DNA from 3 places in the Mannheimia bovis genome. Region 2 is predicted to be linked to each of the others. Evidence: riboswitches for the same ligand, from Rfam matches in the RefSeq annotation. Region 2 holds a riboswitch; each other region holds the start of a gene.
What was found. Region 2 has a riboswitch for thiamine pyrophosphate ahead of ICJ55_RS03435 (ABC transporter ATP-binding protein). Riboswitches for the same ligand answer to the same signal wherever they lie in the genome.
Positions count from the first base shown of each region.

Region 1 (4,270 bases), 230 kb from region 2:
GGTACTTTTGCAATACTATGATCTAACTTCGCAACCACACCAATGATCATCGGGGCTTGATTTGCTAATTTCTCCGCTTTTTTTAAGCGTTCCTCACCCATATCAAATTCTGCAACTGCAGCTTTAAAAAGCTCGTAGAGTTGTGGCATTCCACTTTTTTCAATGACGACAAAATGATAAGGTTTTAATTTTCCGTGATCCGGAGCTCTAAGCCCTGCTTTTAATATTTTTTCCAGTTGTTCTGGAGTTGGGGCTTTATCGCCAAATTTTTTGCTGGAACGACGGTGATGTAATAAATCTATAATTTGCATAAAAATTACCTTTTATGAATGTCTTTTGACTTAAAGCATAGCATATTTTATTCATTCCGTGATTGCTTTATACTGTGCCGATTATTTTATTTCTAGGAAATTCCGATGTTTAATATTTTAAAAGCAATTTACCGAATGTTTCGTTGCATTAGAGAGTGTGTGATAAACCTCTTTTTTGTCTTATTTATTCTACTATTAGTGCCTGTGGTAGGCTTTATTGCTTCTTCTCAAAGCACACAAAAGCCGGTTTTTACGCAAGGGGCATTACGGTTAAATTTAGACGGCTATTTGGCGGATAACCGTGAAGAATTTACCGATTTCTACCGCTTGTTGCAGTCAGAATTAGGCAGCAGTGAGCCATTTAAAATTTCGACTTTTGATGTGGTGCAAGCGATTAGCAAAGCAAAAAATGATCCGCAAATTACAGGGTTGGTGTTAGATTTACATAATCTGCAAAGTGCCGATTTTTCCTCTTTAGACTTTATTGGTAATGAAATCAATAACTTCAAGGAATCAGGCAAGCCAGTCATTGCTATTGGCGAGCAGTATTCACAAAAGCAATATTACCTGGCTTCTTTTGCTGATGAAATTTATTTGAACAAAGTAGGTTCTGTGGAGCTTCAAGGTTTAAGCTATGCCAATACCTATTTCAAAACCTTGTTAGATAAAATTGAAGCTGAGCCACATATTTTCCGTGTAGGTACTTACAAATCAGCGGTTGAGCCTTTTATGCGTGATGATATGTCTGAAGAAGCTAAACAAAATGCACGAGGCTGGCTCAATGGTACTTGGCAACAAGTAGTGGAGACGATTGCTCACAACCGCAAAATCTCCCCACAAGAAATCAATTTATCTGCCGAAACCTATATTGAAAAATATAAGGCAGCAAAAGGCGATGATGCACAGTTCGCCTTAAATCAAAAGTGGGTAACACAGCTGGTGTCTAACCAAGAGAGCAAAGCAAAATTGATAGAACAATTTGGCGAAAACAGTGAAGGTGATTATAACCACATTGAGTTTTTAGACTACGAACTTGAGCTAAATGACCGTTTTGCTTACATCAACGCCCCTAAAATTGCTGTTGTGAATGTGGAAGGGGCAATTATGACAGGTGAGAGCGACCAAACAGGTGTAGGCAGTGAAACCATCGTAAAATTATTGCAGGAAGCAAGAGCCGATAAAAACGTAGAAGGTTTAATTTTACGCATTAATAGCCCAGGTGGAAGTGCGGTAGCATCAGAGCTTATTCGCCAAGAAGTAGACGCATTGCAAAAACAAGGGAAACCTGTAGTCGCTTCAATGGGCGGAATGGCAGCATCAGGTGGTTACTGGATTGCGGCAACCAGCGATAAAATTATCGCCAGCCCAAATACCATCACCGGTTCAATCGGTATTTTTGGTTTAGCCGTAACTTTTGAAAAAACAGCTAAAAACTTAGGTGTGAATGAAGATGGTATTGCAACCTCTGCACTTGCTGAGCCAATCGGTTTGAAAAGCCTACCGAAAGAGCAAGGTGAAGTGCTGCAAATCGGCATTGAAAATGGTTATGACCGCTTCTTAGAGCTTGTTGCTCGTGGCAGGGAAATGCCAAAAGAGGCGGTGGATAAGGTTGCTCAAGGGCAAGTTTGGTTAGGTTCTGATGCACTCAAACACGGTTTAGTTGATGAATTAGGCAATTTTAATGTAGCTTTTGTTAGATTATCCGATTTAATCAATCAAAAACGTGAAGCACAGAGCAAAGCAAAAGTTGAGCAATTCGGCTTACAATGGTTTGCCGAACAAGACGACAGCCTATTTGGCACGCTTGCCCGTGATTTCAAAACTCAGCTACAAGTGAGCCTGACAAACTGGCTTGATTTACCTGTGCTGAAGCAATCGCAGAAACAGGTAGAAATGCTTTCCCGCTTTAACGATCCAAAGCAGATGTATCTCTACTGTTTAAATTGTGGAAAAGTAAATTAATCAATGCTAACAAGCGGTTTATTTTTCAGAAAATTTTGCAAATTTTTTGTGGAAATAACCGCTTGTAAGCTATACTAAAAGCGCTTGTCGGAGTGCCATAAGGCTGAGATCGCAACTGCGAGATCCGTCGAACCTGTAGGTTAGTACCTGCGTAGGGAACAAGTTTTAACATTCAATTTTACCTATTGCCACATCTCTGACAAGCAAACCCTAACTTTAAAAAAGAGGATTTTGCGATGTCTATTTCTAATACCCATCAACCTAAAGTGATTTGGACGGTTGCCGGTTCAGATTCTTGTGCCGGAGCAGGGCTACAAACCGATTTACATACCTTTCACGATTTTAATTTAGTTGGTTGTTCGGTGGTTACGTCTGTTACCGCCCAACATCCACACGGCGTGCTTTGTGTAACACCTATTGATGATCACACCTTCCGCCAGCAGTTTGAAGCCCTATTAATGCAAGGCTATCCAAATGCAATCAAAATTGGCTTACTTTGTTCACAGGCTCAAGTTGAGATTTTATGTGAATATATCCAAAAAATTCGATTAGAAAGTAAAAACTATTGCTTTGTGGTTTACGATCCTGTTGCGGTAGCAAGTAGCGGACAGTCTCTCTCAGACAGTATTTTATTACCCGTAGTGCAAGAAAAACTCTATCCGTTAGTTGATCTGATTACACCAAATGGAACTGAATTAGCCCTATTGAGTGAGACTGAAATTAATACGTTTGATGATGTGAAAATAGCTGCTCAAATGCTTATTTCACAAGGTGTGAAGGCGGTTTTAGCTAAAGGCGGGCATTTTGAATGGCAGGGTGAAACGGTAAGTGATTATCTGTTTAACTCCCAAGAAATTTTTTCCTTTTCCCACCCAAGACTGCAAAGTGTTAATACACACGGTACAGGTTGTACCTATGCTTCTGCGGTAGGTTCAATGTTAGCCAAAGGTTTTGATTTGCCTGATGCCGTAACCGTTGCTACTGCGTATTTACAAAAAGGTTTATCGGAAAAAGAAGGGAGAGGGCAAACTGCACTAAGTTCGTTATGCCACACAGGCTACCCGGAAGATATTGATTTCTTCCCTCAAACCGCACTGGTTTCTGCACCGCTCAATTTGCCGAAAAAACCTTTTGCGGCAACTGATTATCAGCTTGGGCTTTACCCTGTGGTAGAGAGTTTTGAGTGGGTTGAACGTTTAATTTCAGCTGGGGTAAAAACTTTGCAAATTCGTGTGAAAAATCGACCGCTTGTAGAGATTGAAACAGAAATTGCACATTCAATAGAGCTTGCAAAACAACACAATGTGCGACTGTTCGTGAATGATTACTGGCAGCTTGCAGTGAAATATCAGGCTTACGGTGTGCATTTAGGGCAGGAAGATTTAGCCACAGCAGATTTAAATGCTATCCAACAAGCAGGATTACGTTTAGGCGTTTCCACTCACGGCTATTTTGAAATTATGCGAGCCTTAGCAATTCAACCTTCTTATATTGCATTTGGACACGTTTTCCCAACGCAAACAAAGGAAATGCCATCGCAGCCACAGGGACTGGTTAATTTAGCGAAATATGTCGATCTGGTTGCACCACTTCAAATTCCAACGGTAGCAATTGGCGGAATTAATGAAGATAGAATTGAAAATGTGATGAGCACAGGCGTAGGCAGTGCGGCGGTTGTAAGTGCCATTACGCAGGCGACAGATTGGCAACAAGCGGTTAAAAATCTGGAAAAATTTGCAAGTGGCGTAGATAACGCTTAGTTCATTGAAAAAAGAGTAGTTTAGGCTACTACTCTTTTTACTTATAAGTGGTATAAAAATACGCAAAAATTGCAAACTATTCAAATAGTCTTTTAATCTCTTTTTCGTAATAATATAGATTAACAGGATTTGTTGGGAGTAAGGAAGCTAAGTATTCATTAGCTCGTTTCACATATTCACTATGCTGCTTATCGTGATTTTCAATTACATCAAGTAATACATTTGCTCCTTCAAATG
Region 1 covers NZ_CP061280.1:885,610-889,879, forward strand. Annotated here, with positions in the region: gene ICJ55_RS04545 (nitroreductase family protein) at 1-311, opposite strand, end outside; gene sppA (signal peptide peptidase SppA) at 417-2,273, shown strand; TPP riboswitch at 2,352-2,448, shown strand; gene thiE (thiamine phosphate synthase) at 2,510-4,033, shown strand; gene ICJ55_RS04560 (DUF2827 family protein) at 4,110-4,270, opposite strand, start outside.
Region 1: it holds a riboswitch for thiamine pyrophosphate, as region 2 does, so the genes downstream of both, thiE (thiamine phosphate synthase) here and ICJ55_RS03435 (ABC transporter ATP-binding protein) in region 2, are expected to answer to the same signal.

Region 2 (4,270 bases):
GTTGCAAAAAGCTCTTCCTCTTTAATGCCCCATTGCTTGCAATAATCAATATGTAATTGAATTTCGCTCAGTAGTCCTTCATTCATTTTTTGGGCGAAATGAATATCTTCAAACCGTTCAGCTTTGAAAATACCGATTGAAATTGCTCGGCTATATTGAAATAAAAAACGATAATCTTGCTTTAAATAGTGTTGAAAACAGTGTTTGGGTAACGTGCCATTAGCAAGTTGTTTCACAAAATCGTGATCAATATAATCAAGCCAATATTGCCCTGCTTTTTCGGTCAATGTTTGAACAATAGACATAAATTCTCCTTTTTATTAATGTAAATGTGCAGCCCAAGGTACAAGGCGTTTAAGTAATTTATCGGTAACAAAGTAGAGTAATAATGCAATCACAAGCAAAATAAAAAGAGCGGCAAACATCAAGTCTGTCTGCATACGAGCGTTAGCGTGGAGCATTAAGTAGCCTAAACCTTGTGATGAACCTACCCATTCCCCCACAATCGCCCCAATAGGTGCAACTGACACTGCAATACGTAAACCTGAAGCCAGTGATGGCAAAGCAGCAGGGAGCTGAACTTTAAATAACATTGCAATAGGTGAAATCTCTAAGGTTTTTGCCAAATCCAACCAAGTTTTTGGTGTATTGCGTAACCCATCAAAACAGGCAGCAGTTACAGGGAAGTAAATAATCAGCACCGTCATCACAATTTTGGAAGCAAGCCCATAACCAAACCACAACACGAGCAGAGGGGCAATGGCAAACACAGGAATAGCTTGAGAAATAACAAGTAAAGGCAATAAGAATTTAGACAACTGCTTATAGCGAGTCAGTAACAATGCTGAGCCTAACCCGAACAAAAAGCCGAGCAACAACCCTAATGCAATTTCCAATAACGTGATTTGAGCGTGAGTTGCAAGAAGCGGAGCATTTTCAATTAACTTTTGCCAAACCGTAAGCGGTGAAGGCAACATATAAGCAGGCATTCCACCAAAACTAACCGCCCCTTGCCAAAGAGCAAGCAAGCTAAATGCAATCACAAGCGGTCGAAAAAGTGAAATTTTTTGCAAAAAGGAACGCATTATTCTCCTCCGCCGGTTAATTCATTAAATAATTGTTGCTGTAATACCCATTGCCGGTGATTGTTAAGTTCTCGTGGTCTGCCGCCCTCTAGGGCAATAGTTAGAGCAATTTCAGCAGGTTGATGACGTAAAATGCGAATTTCATCGCTTACACGAATTGCTTCTTGCGGATCGTGCGTAATCAACAACACCGTTTTATCTCGCAAAAACTCAACGGCAAGGGCTTGTAATTGATGGCGAGTTACTGCATCAAGGGCGGAGAATGGCTCATCCATTAAAATGAGATTTGCCTCTTGCATTAACGTGCGAGCTAACGCCACTCGTTGCCGCTGACCGCCCGAAAGTTGATAACAACGCTTATGCAAATGCTCACCTAGCCCGACTTGCTCAAGCAGGCTTATCGCTTTTTCTTGACTTTCTGCTGATTTTTGACCACTTAAATGAGCCTGTAACTGAACGTTGTCAATCATTGATAACCACGGATAAAGCGAGTCGGTTTGAGCTAACCACGCAATACGAGTGTCGGGAGCAAAAGAGATTTCACCCGCTTGTATCGCCTCATTCTCTAACCCGGCAATAATGCGTAAAAGTGTTGATTTTCCAACACCACTTGCTCCTAACAGACTGGTCCAACTTCCTTTTTTAAGTTGAAAGTTAAAATGTTGAAATAGCACTTGCTCGCCAAATGTTAAGCAAAGATTGCGGATTTCAATGTGCATAATGCCTCCAAATCAACGATTTAGAGTACGGCTAAAAAAGGCGGAAAAAGATGAAAGAATAAAGATAGGGATTGAGTTTGGCATAATTAGTTTCCTACGGCAGTATTAACTGAATCAGGTTCACGGGTATTATCTCAGCTGCAAACAGCACCCCGACTAAAATTAGTTCAAGTCTAAGAAAATTTAGCCTGATATGCAAATACTTTCTAAAATTATTCTTTTTGAAGACAGGCTGATTTAGGGTAGAATGTGGAACAAGTTTTACCTCTTAAATGGAAACAAATGGCTACGCAATTAACTCTCGAACAAATCCAAGCCCTTGCAAATGAAGATATGCAAGCGGTAAACGCAGAAATTTTGGCTCAACTTAATTCGGAAGTCTTATTGATTAACCAACTTGGGCATTACATTATCGCAGGCGGTGGCAAACGCATTCGCCCGTTAATTTCGGTGCTTGCTGCCCGTGCGTTAGGTTATCAAGGTAAAAAACATATTACAGCGGCAGCCTTTATTGAGTTTGTACATACAGCAACATTATTACACGATGATGTGGTGGACGAATCAGACAAACGTCGTGGGCGAGATACTGCAAATGCGGTGTTTGGCAATGCAGCAAGCGTGTTAGTGGGCGATTATATCTACACTCGTTCTTTTCAAATGATGACGGATTTAGACTCGCTTCGTGTGTTAAAAGTAATGTCTTCAGCAACCAATGCGTTGGCAGAAGGTGAAGTTCAGCAATTAATGAATGTGAACGACCCAAACACCACAGAAGCAAACTATATGCGTGTGATTTACAACAAAACCGCACGTTTGTTTGAAGCTGCGACTCAATGTGTGGCAATTGCCGCACAAGCAAGCGAAGAAATCGAAAACGGCTTAAAAGAGTACGGTTGTTATTTAGGCACGGCATTCCAACTTGTTGATGATATTTTAGACTACTCCGCCCAAAGCGAGAGTTTAGGTAAAAACGTGGGCGATGACTTTGTGGAAGGCAAACCAACGCTTCCGCTCTTACACGCAATGCACGCAGCGGAAAAAGCAAGCAAAACCGCTCAAGTGGAGCTGATCCGCAATGCAATTGAAAACGGTGGTGAATTGGAGCAAATTCCAGACGTTTTAGCCATTATGACGGAACACAAATCTCTCGACTACGCAATGCAAAAAGCCCGAGAGGAAGCCCAAAAAGCGGTTGATGCGTTAGCCGTATTGCCTGAGAGCGAATATAAACAAGCATTGATTTCATTGGCATATTTGTCGGTGGATAGATCCTATTAATTTGCAAAAAATCAGATAAATTTAACCACTTGTAGGGGCGGGTTCTGTGCCTGCCCTAATATTTACGATAATTTATGGGTGGCACAGAACCCGCTCCTACGAAAAATGACAGAACAAAACCAACAACCCCAAGAACACATTGAAAGCGTGCGTGCTAGACGCAGAGCTCAAAATCAAAAAAAAGACCCAAACGCCCCGTTTGTGCGTGAGAAATTAACTCTTCCGAACGGACACAATAAGTTGCTGTTGCACTCTTGCTGTGCCCCGTGTTCGGGCGAAGTGATGGAAGCAATTCACGCCTCCGGCATTGAATTTACGATCTATTTCTATAACCCGAACATCCACCCACTCAAAGAGTATCTAATCCGCAAGGAAGAAAATATTCGTTTTGCTGAAAAGTGGAATATCCCGTTTATTGATTTGGATGATGACTACGAAAACGACCGCAAAGAGTGGTTTAAAAAAGCCAAAGGGATGGAATGGGAACCCGAGCGTGGCATCCGCTGCACAATGTGTTTTGATATGCGTTTTGAAAAAGCGGCAGAATACGCCCACAACAACGGCTTCCCGGTCTTTACCAGTTGCTTAGGTATTTCTCGCTGGAAAGATATGAACCAAATCAACGACTGCGGACACCGTGCGGCAGCGAAATTTGATGATGTGGTTTACTGGGATTACAACTGGCGAAAAGGCGGCGGCTCACAGCGAATGATCGAAATCAGCAAACGAGAACGCTTCTATCAGCAGGAATATTGCGGTTGCGTTTATTCCCTGCGTGATAGCAACAAATGGCGATTAGAAACTGGGCGTGAGCGAATTGAGATCGGCAAGCTTTATTACTCGCCGGATTAATTTAAACGTAGGGGCGAATGGCAATTCGCCCTTACAAGCGATCAGATTTCACCAAAAATTTGCAAGATTACATCGTAGGGGCACATTGCAATTTGCCCCTACAGGTTACAATTTATAAAGAGGAATAAAAAATGTCAAAATTCGCTATGGTTTTCCCAGGTCAAGGCTCACAAGCAGTTGGAATGCTTGCTGATCTTGCTCCACAATTCGCAATCGTTGAAAAGACCTTCGCTGAAGCCAGTGAAGTGCTAGGCTACGATTTATGGGATTTAGTTCAAAATGGTACTGCCGAAGAGCTAGGGCAAACTCAACGCACTCAACCTGCTTTATTAGCCG
Region 2 covers NZ_CP061280.1:659,342-663,611, reverse strand. Annotated here, with positions in the region: gene tenA (thiaminase II) at 1-305, opposite strand, end outside; gene ICJ55_RS03440 (ABC transporter permease) at 321-1,085, opposite strand; gene ICJ55_RS03435 (ABC transporter ATP-binding protein) at 1,085-1,804, opposite strand; TPP riboswitch at 1,879-1,969, opposite strand; gene ispB (octaprenyl diphosphate synthase) at 2,087-3,082, shown strand; gene ICJ55_RS03425 (epoxyqueuosine reductase QueH) at 3,188-3,934, shown strand; gene fabD (ACP S-malonyltransferase) at 4,066-4,270, shown strand, end outside.

Region 3 (4,270 bases), 240 kb from region 2:
AACGCTATGATTCGCTTAGAAGCGGAACAAATTTCAGAAAAATTAGCTTTTATTGACCATTATATTCAGGCTAAAAATGCGGCTGATGGCTCAAAAATGGACGCTAATGCCAACGTAACACAAAAAAACATTGCCACAATGGAAAATGAGCTGATGAAAGATTTTTTTGTGCAAATTAATCGTGCAAAAGTGAGCCAGAAAATTGCAAAACTTTTTGATAAAGAGACCGCTTGCGAATACTTACGCCAAATTGAAGCACACGAAATTTACGTTCACGATGAAACCAGCCTCAAACCTTATTGTGTATCGGTAACAATGTATCCGTTTTTGCGTGATGGCTTAACCAAACTGGGGGGCGAATCCAAAGCTCCAAAACATCTGGCTTCTTTTTGTGGCTCTTTTGTCAATTTTGTCTTTGCAGTGAGTTCACAATTTGCAGGGGCAGTCGCTACAGTTGAATTTTTAACCTACTTTGACTACTTAGCCCGTAAAGATTATGGCGATAACTACTTAGAAACCCATCGTTCCGACATTGAAAACCACCTCCAACAAGTGGTCTACAGCATTAACCAACCTGCCGCCGCACGAGGCTATCAAAGCGTATTTTGGAATATTTCGGTTTACGATAAATTCTATTTTGAGGCAATGTTCGGTAACTTTGTGTTCCCTGATTTTGAAAAGCCCTGCTGGGAAACCACCGCTAAATTGCAACTTTTCTTTATGCAGTGGTTTAACAAAGAACGTAGCAAAGCTATTCTTACCTTCCCTGTAGTAACTGCCGCAATGCTAACTGAACAAGGTAAATGCAAAGATGACGAATTTGCCAACCAAATGGCAAATGAACTGGCACAAGGTAATTCCTTTTTTATTTATCAGTCGGATAACCCTGATTCCCTCGCTTCTTGCTGCCGTTTACGCAATGAAATTAGTGATCACACTTTCTCTTACTCACTCGGTGCTGGCGGTGTAGTAACAGGTTCGATAAATGTGATTACGATTAATATGAACCGTTTAGTGCAAGATAAGCGTGATTTGAGCTCAGAAGTCATCAAGATCCATAAATATCAATATGCTTACCGAAAATTGATGGAGGAATATTTAGCCAACGGAATGCTGCCTGTTTATGATGCTGGATTTATTTCGTTAGATAAACAATTCCTCACCATCGGCATTAACGGTATGGCAGAAGCGGCTGAATCTCAAGGCTTGAAAGTAGGTTACAACCCTGAATATATTGAATTTGTGCAATCTCGCTTAAAAACGATTTTTGAGGCAAACCAAGCTGCCAGCCAACAATATGGTGTGAAGTTCAACACTGAATTTGTGCCTGCCGAAAATTTAGGGGTAAAAAATGCGAAATGGGATAAAGCAGACGGCTATTTCGTGCCTCGTGATTGCTACAACTCCTATTTCTATGTGGTAGAAGATGAAGAAACTAACGCTCTCGATAAATTCTTACTGCACGGCAAAGAGCTCATTGAATGGCTAGATGGTGGTTCAGCCTTGCATTTAAACCTCAATGAAGCCTTAACCGCCAACGGCTACCGTTCACTATTAGACACCGCCGCTAAAACAGGCTGCAACTATTTCTGCATTAACGTCAAAATCACGATTTGCAACGAATGTAGCCATATCGACAAACGCACTTTGCATCGTTGCTCCAAATGCGGCTCGCAAAATATTGACTACGGCACACGAGTTATCGGCTATTTAAAACGGGTTTCTGCCTTTAGTTCTGCCCGCCAAAAAGAGCACAGTTTGCGGTTTTATCATCGAGAAGCGGCTTAACGTTTAAGGTACTTTACAACCCTTTTCTAAAGTTTTATATTGAGCTCTCATTTAGTCGGGGTGCTTGTTTACTCAAATAAAGCAAGCTGAGAAATACCCGTTGAACCTGATGCAGTTAGCACTGACGTAGGAAACTAAAGGCTTAAAACCGATCTATTCCCGTTCGTGTTGGTGCATTGTTTTTTCAATACAATGAGGAATAAACGATGACCACATCTACCCCATTTCAATCAATCTATTTGCAAAAAATCCGGCAAAATCGACCGCTTGTTCATAATATTACCAACATTGTTGCCGCCAACTTTTCCGCTAACGGTTTATTAGCTCTCGGGGCTTCGCCCATTATGGCGGCTGCCATTGAGGAGATGGAAGCTGTGCCTCAATTAAGTTCGGCTGTGGTAATTAATATCGGCACATTAATCGGCAAAGAAGTGGAAGCAATGGTGCTTGCCGGTAAAACGGCAAACCGTTTAGGCATTCCTGTAATTCTTGACCCTGTCGGCGTTGGAGCAACACCTTTTCGCCGTCAAACGGTTGAAATCTTGCTTAACGAAATCCAATTCACCGCTATTCGAGGCAATGCAGGAGAACTTGCCACCCTCGCAGGCGTAAAATGGCAAGCTAAAGGTGTTGATGCTGGCGAAGGCTCGCATAGCCTTGTGGAAATCGCTCAACAAGTTGCTAAACGTTATAAAACCTTAGTTGCCATTAGTGGCGAAACCGATGTAGTAAGCGATGGCTTACGCACTGCGTTACTTAAAAACGGCAGCCCAATGTTCCCACAAATTACCGCTTCAGGCTGTTTATTAAGTGCCGTGTGCGGTGCATTTTTAGCCGTTGCTGAGAAAAAACGCTATTTCAACGCACTGGTTGAGGCTTGTACCGCTTATGCGGTTGCCGGTGAAGTTGCATCAAAATCACTCAAACCCACTCAATACGGACAATTTGCAGTCAATCTTTTAGATGAACTAGGCTCTTTAACGCCAGAAACCGTGGAACACTATGCGGAGGTAGAATATGTCTAATATTCAATCAAGCCCAACTAAAGTTGCCGTTGCTTCAATGGTTGGCACTGCTATTGAATACTTTGATAACTATATCTACACAATGGCTGCCGTATTGGTGTTTAATGTGCAGTTTTTCAATAGTGACGACCCAGTTTCCAACCAATTAATGTCGCTTTCCGTTCTTGCCCTTGCCTTTTTCACTCGCCCGATGGGGTCGATTATTTTCGGGCATTTCGGCGATAAATATGGGCGTAAACAAACCCTGATTGCCTCACTTTTATTGATGGGTTTATCAACGGTAGCGATTGGTTTACTGCCTAACTATGCAGCTATCGGCATTTGGGCAACGGTACTGCTCTGCTTATGCCGTATCGGGCAAGGTTTAGGCTTAGGTGGCGAATGGGGCGGTGCGGCATTAGTTGCAACCGAACACGCACCGAAACACAAGCGGGCATTTTTTGGGATTTTTCCGCAAATGGGGGCTCCCATCGGCTTGCTATTGGCTAACGGAGCATTCTACTTGGTTAATCTCATTTATGGCGAGCAAGCCTTTCTGGACTGGGCGTGGCGAATTCCGTTTGTTGCTTCTATTGTGATGATTTTTATCGGCTTATATATCCGCATTAAAATCAGCGAAAGCCCGATTTTCCTCAAAGCAGAGCAGCAAGGCAAAAACCACCATACTCCGCTTAAAACACTCTTTAGCAAGCATTTCAAGCCGTTTATAATTGGCGTATTAATTGCCACCGCAGGCTATGTGCTATTCTATATTTTAGTTGCCTTTACCCCGATTTTCGTGAAAAGCCCTGTTGCAGTCTCTAAAGCAGGCTATACGACAGGTTTGGGCTTACCGGCAAATATGTACACACAATATTTACTGATTACTTCGGTGATTTTTGGCATTGCAATTTTCTTCTCAGGTCTCTATTCCGATAAAATCGGTCGCCGTCTATTATTACTCATCGCCACAGGGGCAACGGTAATTTACGGCTTAATAATGCCGTTTTTCCTAGAAAACGGCACACCAACCTCAATCTTTATTTTCTTAACCATCGGAATGATCTTAATAGGCTTAAGTTTTGGACCAATGGCGGTTATTCTACCCGAACTCTTCCCGACGGAAGTACGTTACACAGGTGCTTCTCTTGCCTACACCGCAGCAGGTATTTTAGGGGCGAGTGTGTTTACCATTATTGCGGTTAAAATTAACGAAAACTTCGGATTATTTGGGGTTGGCGGATATTTATCAGCAGCTTCTCTGCTCAGTTTCTGGGCGTTATGGCAAGTTCACGAAACCAAAGATTTGGAATTGGCTGAGATTTAATATTGATTAACTTACTACAAGCGATCAAATTTTGTTAAAAATTTGCAAAAGTTGACCGCTTGCTTTTACTTAGTTTTACAGTATCGCTATTCCCTTTTAGGAGGAAAGAGCTATAATTTGCAGTATTACTAAGAGGTCTTACCTCATTATT
Region 3 covers NZ_CP061280.1:897,058-901,327, reverse strand. Annotated here, with positions in the region: gene nrdG (anaerobic ribonucleoside-triphosphate reductase activating protein) at 1-10, shown strand, start outside; gene nrdD (anaerobic ribonucleoside-triphosphate reductase) at 7-1,788, shown strand; TPP riboswitch at 1,835-1,938, shown strand; gene thiM (hydroxyethylthiazole kinase) at 1,995-2,813, shown strand; gene ICJ55_RS04600 (MFS transporter) at 2,806-4,119, shown strand.
Region 3: it holds a riboswitch for thiamine pyrophosphate, as region 2 does, so the genes downstream of both, thiM (hydroxyethylthiazole kinase) here and ICJ55_RS03435 (ABC transporter ATP-binding protein) in region 2, are expected to answer to the same signal.